DNA from 2 places in the Streptomyces sp. NPDC002643 genome. Region 2 is predicted to be linked to the other one. Evidence: riboswitches for the same ligand, from Rfam matches in the RefSeq annotation. Region 2 holds a riboswitch; the other holds the start of a gene.
The links. A riboswitch is a leader RNA that binds a small molecule or an ion and turns the genes downstream of it on or off. The one in region 2 is predicted to bind S-adenosylmethionine.
Positions count from the first base shown of each region.

Region 1: it holds a riboswitch for S-adenosylmethionine, as region 2 does, so the genes downstream of both, thrC (threonine synthase) here and ACWD4G_RS17955 (aminotransferase class V-fold PLP-dependent enzyme) in region 2, are expected to answer to the same signal.

Region 1 is NZ_JBSFVY010000033.1:75,402-78,610, forward strand. Features, by position in the region: gene ACWD4G_RS36475 (MoaD/ThiS family protein) at 1-90, opposite strand, end outside; gene thrC (threonine synthase) at 189-1,532, opposite strand; SAM riboswitch class I at 1,551-1,725, opposite strand; gene ACWD4G_RS36485 (glucosyl-3-phosphoglycerate synthase) at 1,935-2,879, shown strand; gene ACWD4G_RS36490 (alpha,alpha-trehalose-phosphate synthase (UDP-forming)) at 3,165-3,209, shown strand, end outside.
Region 2 is NZ_JBSFVY010000010.1:273,993-277,201, forward strand. Features, by position in the region: gene ACWD4G_RS17950 (glycerate kinase family protein) at 1-693, shown strand, start outside; gene ACWD4G_RS17955 (aminotransferase class V-fold PLP-dependent enzyme) at 654-2,033, opposite strand; SAM riboswitch class IV at 2,228-2,344, opposite strand; gene trpD (anthranilate phosphoribosyltransferase) at 2,611-3,209, opposite strand, start outside.

The DNA of each region.
Region 1 (3,209 bases), on a different contig from region 2:
CTCGGCAAGGGTGGCACCTTCGGCACTCACCTCGGCCTTCCCGCCGGTGTAGGTACGAAGGATGGTGGGGATGCGAACGTTGACGGACATGACGTGTGACCTCCGGTCAAGTACAGCGCCCTTAAGGGGCGCGGGGAACTGCGCGACCAGCCCCCACAGGCCGCAGACGAACAACTACCTAACGGGCCCTACACAAGCCCCGCTTCACGAAACGACTCAAGGCTGGGCCGAATCGTGGCCGTAAGCCCCGTACCGGCGACGGCGTCAAGCGTCTTGAGCCCATCCCCGGTGTTGAGCACAACGGTCGTGAGCGACGGGTCAAGAACCCCGTTCTCGATCAGCTTCCGAGTGACTCCGACCGTCACCCCCCCGGCGGTCTCCGCAAAGATCCCCTCGGTCCGCGCCAGCAACTTGATCGCATCCACGACCTGCTCATCGTTCACATCCTCGACAGCCCCACCGGTGCGCCGAGCGATATCGAGAACGTAAGGACCATCCGCGGGGTTGCCGATAGCGAGCGACTTCGCGATCGTGTTCGGCTTCTGCGGCCGTACGACATCGTGCCCCGCCTTGTAGGCGACCGACACCGGCGAACACCCCTCGGCCTGCGCACCGAAGATCTTGTACGGCTTGTCCTCGACGAGCCCGAGCTTGATCAGCTCCTGCAGCCCCTTGTCGATCTTCGTGAGCTGGGACCCGGAGGCGATGGGCACGACGATCTGGTCCGGCAGCTGCCAGCCGAGCTGCTCGCAGATCTCGTACGCGAGGGTCTTGGAGCCCTCGGCGTAGTACGGCCGGAGGTTGACGTTGACGAAGCCCCAGCCCTCGCCGGCGGGGTCGCCGATCAGCTCGGAGCAGAAGCGGTTGACGTCGTCGTAGTTGCCCTCGATGCCGACCAGCTCACCGCCGTAGACGGCGGCCATGACGACCTTGCCCTGCTCCAGGTCGTGCGGGATGAACACGCAGGAGCGGAAGCCGGCGCGGGCGGCGGCGGCGCCGACTGCACCGGCGAGGTTGCCGGTGGAGGAGCAGGAGAGAGTGGTGAAGCCGAAGGCGCGGGCGGCCTCCAGGGCCTGGGCGACGACGCGGTCCTTGAAGGAGTGCGTCGGGTTGCCGGAGTCGTCCTTGATGAACAGCTTGCCGGCGTCGACACCCAGCTCACGGGCGAGGTTGTCGGCCTTGACGAGCTGGGTCCAGCCGGGGTTGATGTTCGGCTTGTCGGCGACGTCGGCCGGGACGGGAAGGAGGGGCGCGTAACGCCAGATGTTGGCGGGCCCGGACTCGATCCGCTTCCGCAGCTCCTCCGTGTCGTACGCGGAGAAGTCGTACGCGATCTCCAGTGGCCCGAAACACTCCTCGCACGCGAAGACGGGGCCGAGCGGAACGCGGTGACCGCATTCGCGACAGGAGAGCGCGGCGGCGGCACCGAGGTTGACGGTCACGGAGTCGGTCGCGTTGGATTCGGTGGCGTCGGAAGCGGTCGTGTGGGAGTCGATCGCGTTGGATTCGCTTGCGACAGTCTGCGCAGCCATGTGAGGCGAGGCCCTTTCTCCTCATCTTCCTCACGACGCATCTCGCCGTGAGACGGATTTGGCACCTTCCCTAGCCGGGAGCCTCGCGATGTGATCGACGGTGATCGGTGATCGACGGTGATCAACTACGAGACCGGCTGGAGGGTTGCCGGGGCTTCATCGGGCCGTGTCCCTCTGCCCCTCTGGATGAGCGGTATTTGGTTGTATACGCAAACGACCCCCGACATGCGATGGTCACCAGCGTTGTTCAAGACTGTAACCGAAGGCCAGGACAGTTGAGGGAGCCGTCCGTACCGCGAGATGGCTGTGACATCAGCCACTCCGCCTCCATCGCCACTTCGCGGCGGACATACGGCTGCTGATCCCGTAACGCGCCGAGAGAACGCAGAGGAGCCTCGCACTGTGCTGAAGGAAGTCGAGCAGTGGCTGAGCACCCGCTCCTGGTCGGTGACCGATCGCCCGCTCCACAAGATCATGGCCGCGAAGCGTGCCACGGGCCGGACGGTGAGCGTGGTCCTGCCCGCGCTCAACGAGGAGGAGACGGTCGGCGAGATCGTCACGATCATCCGTCACGACCTCATGCTCCAGGTCCCGCTCGTCGACGAGATCGTGGTCGTCGACTCCGGTTCGACGGACCGTACGTCCCAGGTGGCGGCGGCGGCCGGGGCGAGGGTCGTCCACCGTGACGCGATCCTCCCGCGCGTCCCGGCGGTCCCCGGCAAGGGCGAGGTCCTGTGGCGCTCCCTGCTGGTGACGACCGGCGACATCGTCTGCTTCGTAGACGCGGACCTGAAGGAGTTCTCGTCCGACTTCGTCTCCGGCATCGTCGGCCCGCTCCTCACCGACCCGGACGTCGACCTGGTCAAGGCGATGTACGAACGCCCGCTGGGCTCCGCTCCCGGCCAGGGCGGCAGGGTGACGGAACTCATGGCCCGCCCCCTGCTGAACATGCACTGGCCCCAGCTGGCCGGTTTCGTCCAGCCGCTGGGCGGCGAGTACGCGGCCCGCCGCTCCCTGCTGGAACAGCTCCCGTTCCCGGTGGGCTACGGGGTGGAGCTGGGCATGCTGGTCGACGCCCTGCACCTGGTGGGGCTGGACGCCCTGGCCCAGGTGGATGTGGGCGTCCGCAAACACCGCCACCAGGACGGGGCGGCGCTGGGCCGCATGTCCGCGGCGATCTACCGCACCGCCCAGCTGAGGCTGGCCCGGGGCCACCTGATCCGTCCGGTGCTGACGCAGTTCGAACGGGGGGAGGAGGGCTTCGAGCCGCGTACGTACTCGGTGGACTTGGAGGAGAGGCCGCCGATGGTGGAGATCGCGGAGTATGTGAAGCGGAAGGCCGCGTGAGGGGTGGGGGCGGGGGGGTTGAGTGGCGGCTGCGGGCGGGTGGGGGCTGATCGCACAGTTCCCCGCGCCCCTGAAAAAAGCGGCCTGCGGCCTGCTTTTTTCATCGGCCCGGCGGGCCGATAAAGGCGGGGCGCAGCCCCAAGCCTTTAGGGGCGCGGGGAACTGCGCGAGAAACCCCCACCCACCCGCAGCCGCAAAAACCACACCGCCCCCGAGCTATTAGGCGCTCCGGCAGACAGCGCATCGCACGTTTGACCGCCGAACCCTCTGGCTAGATGGAGCCGTATGGCATCAACCCACGGCGCGGCCCACGTGCTGGTCGCCTCCAAC
Region 2 (3,209 bases):
CCGTTCAACGTGCTGTGCGGCGAACGCGGTGTGGCCCGGGTCTTCGGCCCGCAGAAGGGCGCCACGCCCGAGCAGGTCGAGGAGCTGTCCGCCGCCCTGTCGAACTGGGCGTACGTGCTCACCCGGGATCTCGCCCCCAGCGGCGTCGACCTCCGCCTCGGCCCCGGAACGGGCGCCTCCGGCGGTCTCGGCGCGGGCCTGGCCGCACTGGGCGCCCGGCTGCTCCCCCGTTTCGAGGTGCTCCTGGCCCATCTGGACCTGGACACCCGGCTGGCCCGCGCCGACCTGGTGATCACAGCCGAGGGCGCCCTGGACCGCCAGACGCCGCACGGCAAGGTCCCCGCGGAGGTGGCCCGCCGCGCCAAGCTGCACGCCCGCCCGGTCCTGGCCCTGGCCGGCACGCTCGGCGAGGGCGCCCACGAGGTCCCCGGCGTCGACGCGTACACCGGTATCCTCCCGGCACCGATGGCCCTGGCCGAGGCCATGGTCCGCGCGAGCGAACTCCTCACCGACGCCACGGAACGGGCCCTGCGGATGATGAGCCTGGGCGCCCTGGTGACGACGGCGAGGAAGCCCGGCTGGTCACCGTCGCCCTCCCCCGAACACCTACCCCTGCCCCTGCCCCTGCCCCTGCCCCTGTGGGCGGGGCCGGGTCAGACAGCGGGAACGCAACGCCCGTCTTCCGTCCGGTAGTTCCACTTCGCGCCGTCCCTCACCAGCTCCTTGACCGCGCGCAGGAACCGCTCCACATGCTCGTCCGGCGTACCGGCGCCGAAGCTCACCCGGATCGCGTTGAGGGACTTCTCGCCGGGCGCGGCCTCGGGCGCCCCGCACTCCCCCTGGGTCTCCGGGGCGGTGCCGAGGAGGGTGCGGACGAGGGGGTGGGCGCAGAAGAGGCCGTCGCGTACGCCGATGCCGTACTCGGCGGAGAGCGCGGCGGCGAAGTGGGAGCTGTTCCAGCCGTCGACGACGAAGGAGATGACGCCGACGCGCGGGGCGTCGTCGCCGAAGAGGGAGAGGACCCGGACCTCGGGAACGTCGGCGAGACCGGCTCGTAGGGTGTCGATCAGGTACCGCTCACGCGCGACCAGCGTCTCGAAGCCGGCCTCCGTCAATGCCTTGCAGGCGGAGGCGATGGAGTAGGCGCCGATGACGTTCGGCGAACCGGCCTCGTGCCGGGCGGCGGTCACCTGCCACTCGACGTCCACGCCGCCGTCGGTGCGCCGGGTCACCTTGCGGGAGGCGCCCCCGCCGGCGAGGTAGGGCTCGGCCTCGGTCAGCCAGTCGGCCCGTCCGGCGAGAACACCCGACCCGAAGGGCGCGTACAGCTTGTGCCCCGAGAACGCGACCCAGTCGACGTCCAACTCCCGTACGGAGACCGGGTGGTGGGGGGCGAGCTGGGCGGCGTCCAGCACGATCCGCGCGCCGTGCGCGTGCGCGGCGGCGGCCAGCTCCCGCACCGGCCAGATCTCACCGGTGACATTGGAGGCCCCGGTCACACAGACCAGCGCCGGCCCGTACGGGTCCCGCCCCGCGAGCGCCCGCTCCAGCGTGGCGACGGCCTCGGTGGGCGTCCGGGGCGCGTCCAGGTAGGTGACCCGGGCGTCCCGCCACGGCAGCAGCGACGCGTGGTGCTCCGTCTCGAACACGAAGACCTGGCAGTCGGCGGGCAGCGCGGCGGCGAGGAGGTTGAGGGAGTCGGTGGTGGACCGGGTGAAGACGACCTGGTCGCCGTCCCGGCAGTCGAGGAACTCCGCGACCGTACGCCGGGCGTTCTCGAACAGGTCCGTCGACAGCTGCGACAGATAGCCGGCCCCCCGGTGCACGCTCCCGTAGTACGGCGCGTACGCCGCCACGTCGTCCCACACCCGCTGCAACGCCGGGGCGCTGGCGGCGTAGTCGAGCGCGGCGTAGGTGACCTCACCACCGGTGACGAGCGGGACGGTGACCTCACGCCCCAGAACGGGCAGCGGGGCACAAACGGACTGGTCGGCGGCAATGCTGGAGACAGCGGAGACAACGGAGACAGACATGACGGAACTCCCGTGAAAGCAGCTGGAATTCACCGGCGAGCACACGAGACGGCCCGACATGGCACAGGGCTGTGTCACGGCTCAGCGGCGGTGAGATGAAAGGGGGATGCGGAGGCGGGGCTCTGCGGCCCTATCGCATTCGCTTGCTCACGGAAGGCTCCCTCGAACGACCCAGGACCCCTGGTTTCGCGAGGGGTCCGCGCTTGCCGTAGACCTCTCTGCCTACGACCTGGTCTTCACCCGGGGCACCCCGCCACGGACGGAGGGTTGCCGGACAGTCGGCCGGGGCCTGTTGACTGTCACTCATGACCTGCCGAAAACGTACGTGAGGTGATCGCCGGTCCGCAACATCTGTCCGCATGCCGGGACAGGGGCGCCTAATAACTCGGGAGTTCGGATGAGTTGGCGGGTGCGGGTGGGTGGGGGTTGCTCGCGCAGTTCCCCGCGCCCCTGAAAAGCAGGGGCTGCGCCCCTTGCTTTTCGGCCCGCAGGGGCCGTGTCTTTCAGGGGCGCGGGGCTGTGTCGATTTGCGGCTCCGCCGCGTGGGCGCGACCAACCCCCACCCACCCGCAGCCAACTACCGATTGGTCGCGGCAACCCATCGCTCAAGAACCCGCCCCGCCGCCCCCGAGTCGATCGACTCCGCGGCCTTGGCCATACCCTCCCGCAACTGCTCGGCCAGAGACCCGGTACCCGGGTCCAGCGCGACCAGCGCGGCGGCCGAGTTCAACAGCACCGCATCCCGCACCGGCCCCGTCTCCCCACCCAACAACCGCCGCGCGACATCCGCGTTGTACGACGAGTCGGCCCCCCGCAACGCCTCCACCGGAACCAACTCCAGCCCCACATCACGCGGATCGAAGGACTCCTCCGTGACCTTGCCGTCCCGGACGATCCAGACCCGGGACGTGGCCGTCGTGGTCAGCTCGTCGAGCCCGTCATCACCGCGGAAGACCAGCGACGAGTTGCCGCGCTCGGCGAAGACCCCCGCCATGATCGGCGCCATCCGGGGGTCCGCCACACCCACGGCCTGCGCCCGCACCTTCGCCGGGTTCGCCAGCGGCCCGAGCGCGTTGAAGACCGTACGGATGCCGAGCTGCCCGCGCGCGGCGGCCACATGCCGCAGCGCCGGGTGGAACTTCACCGCGAAGCAGAAGGTGATCCCCGCTTCCTCGG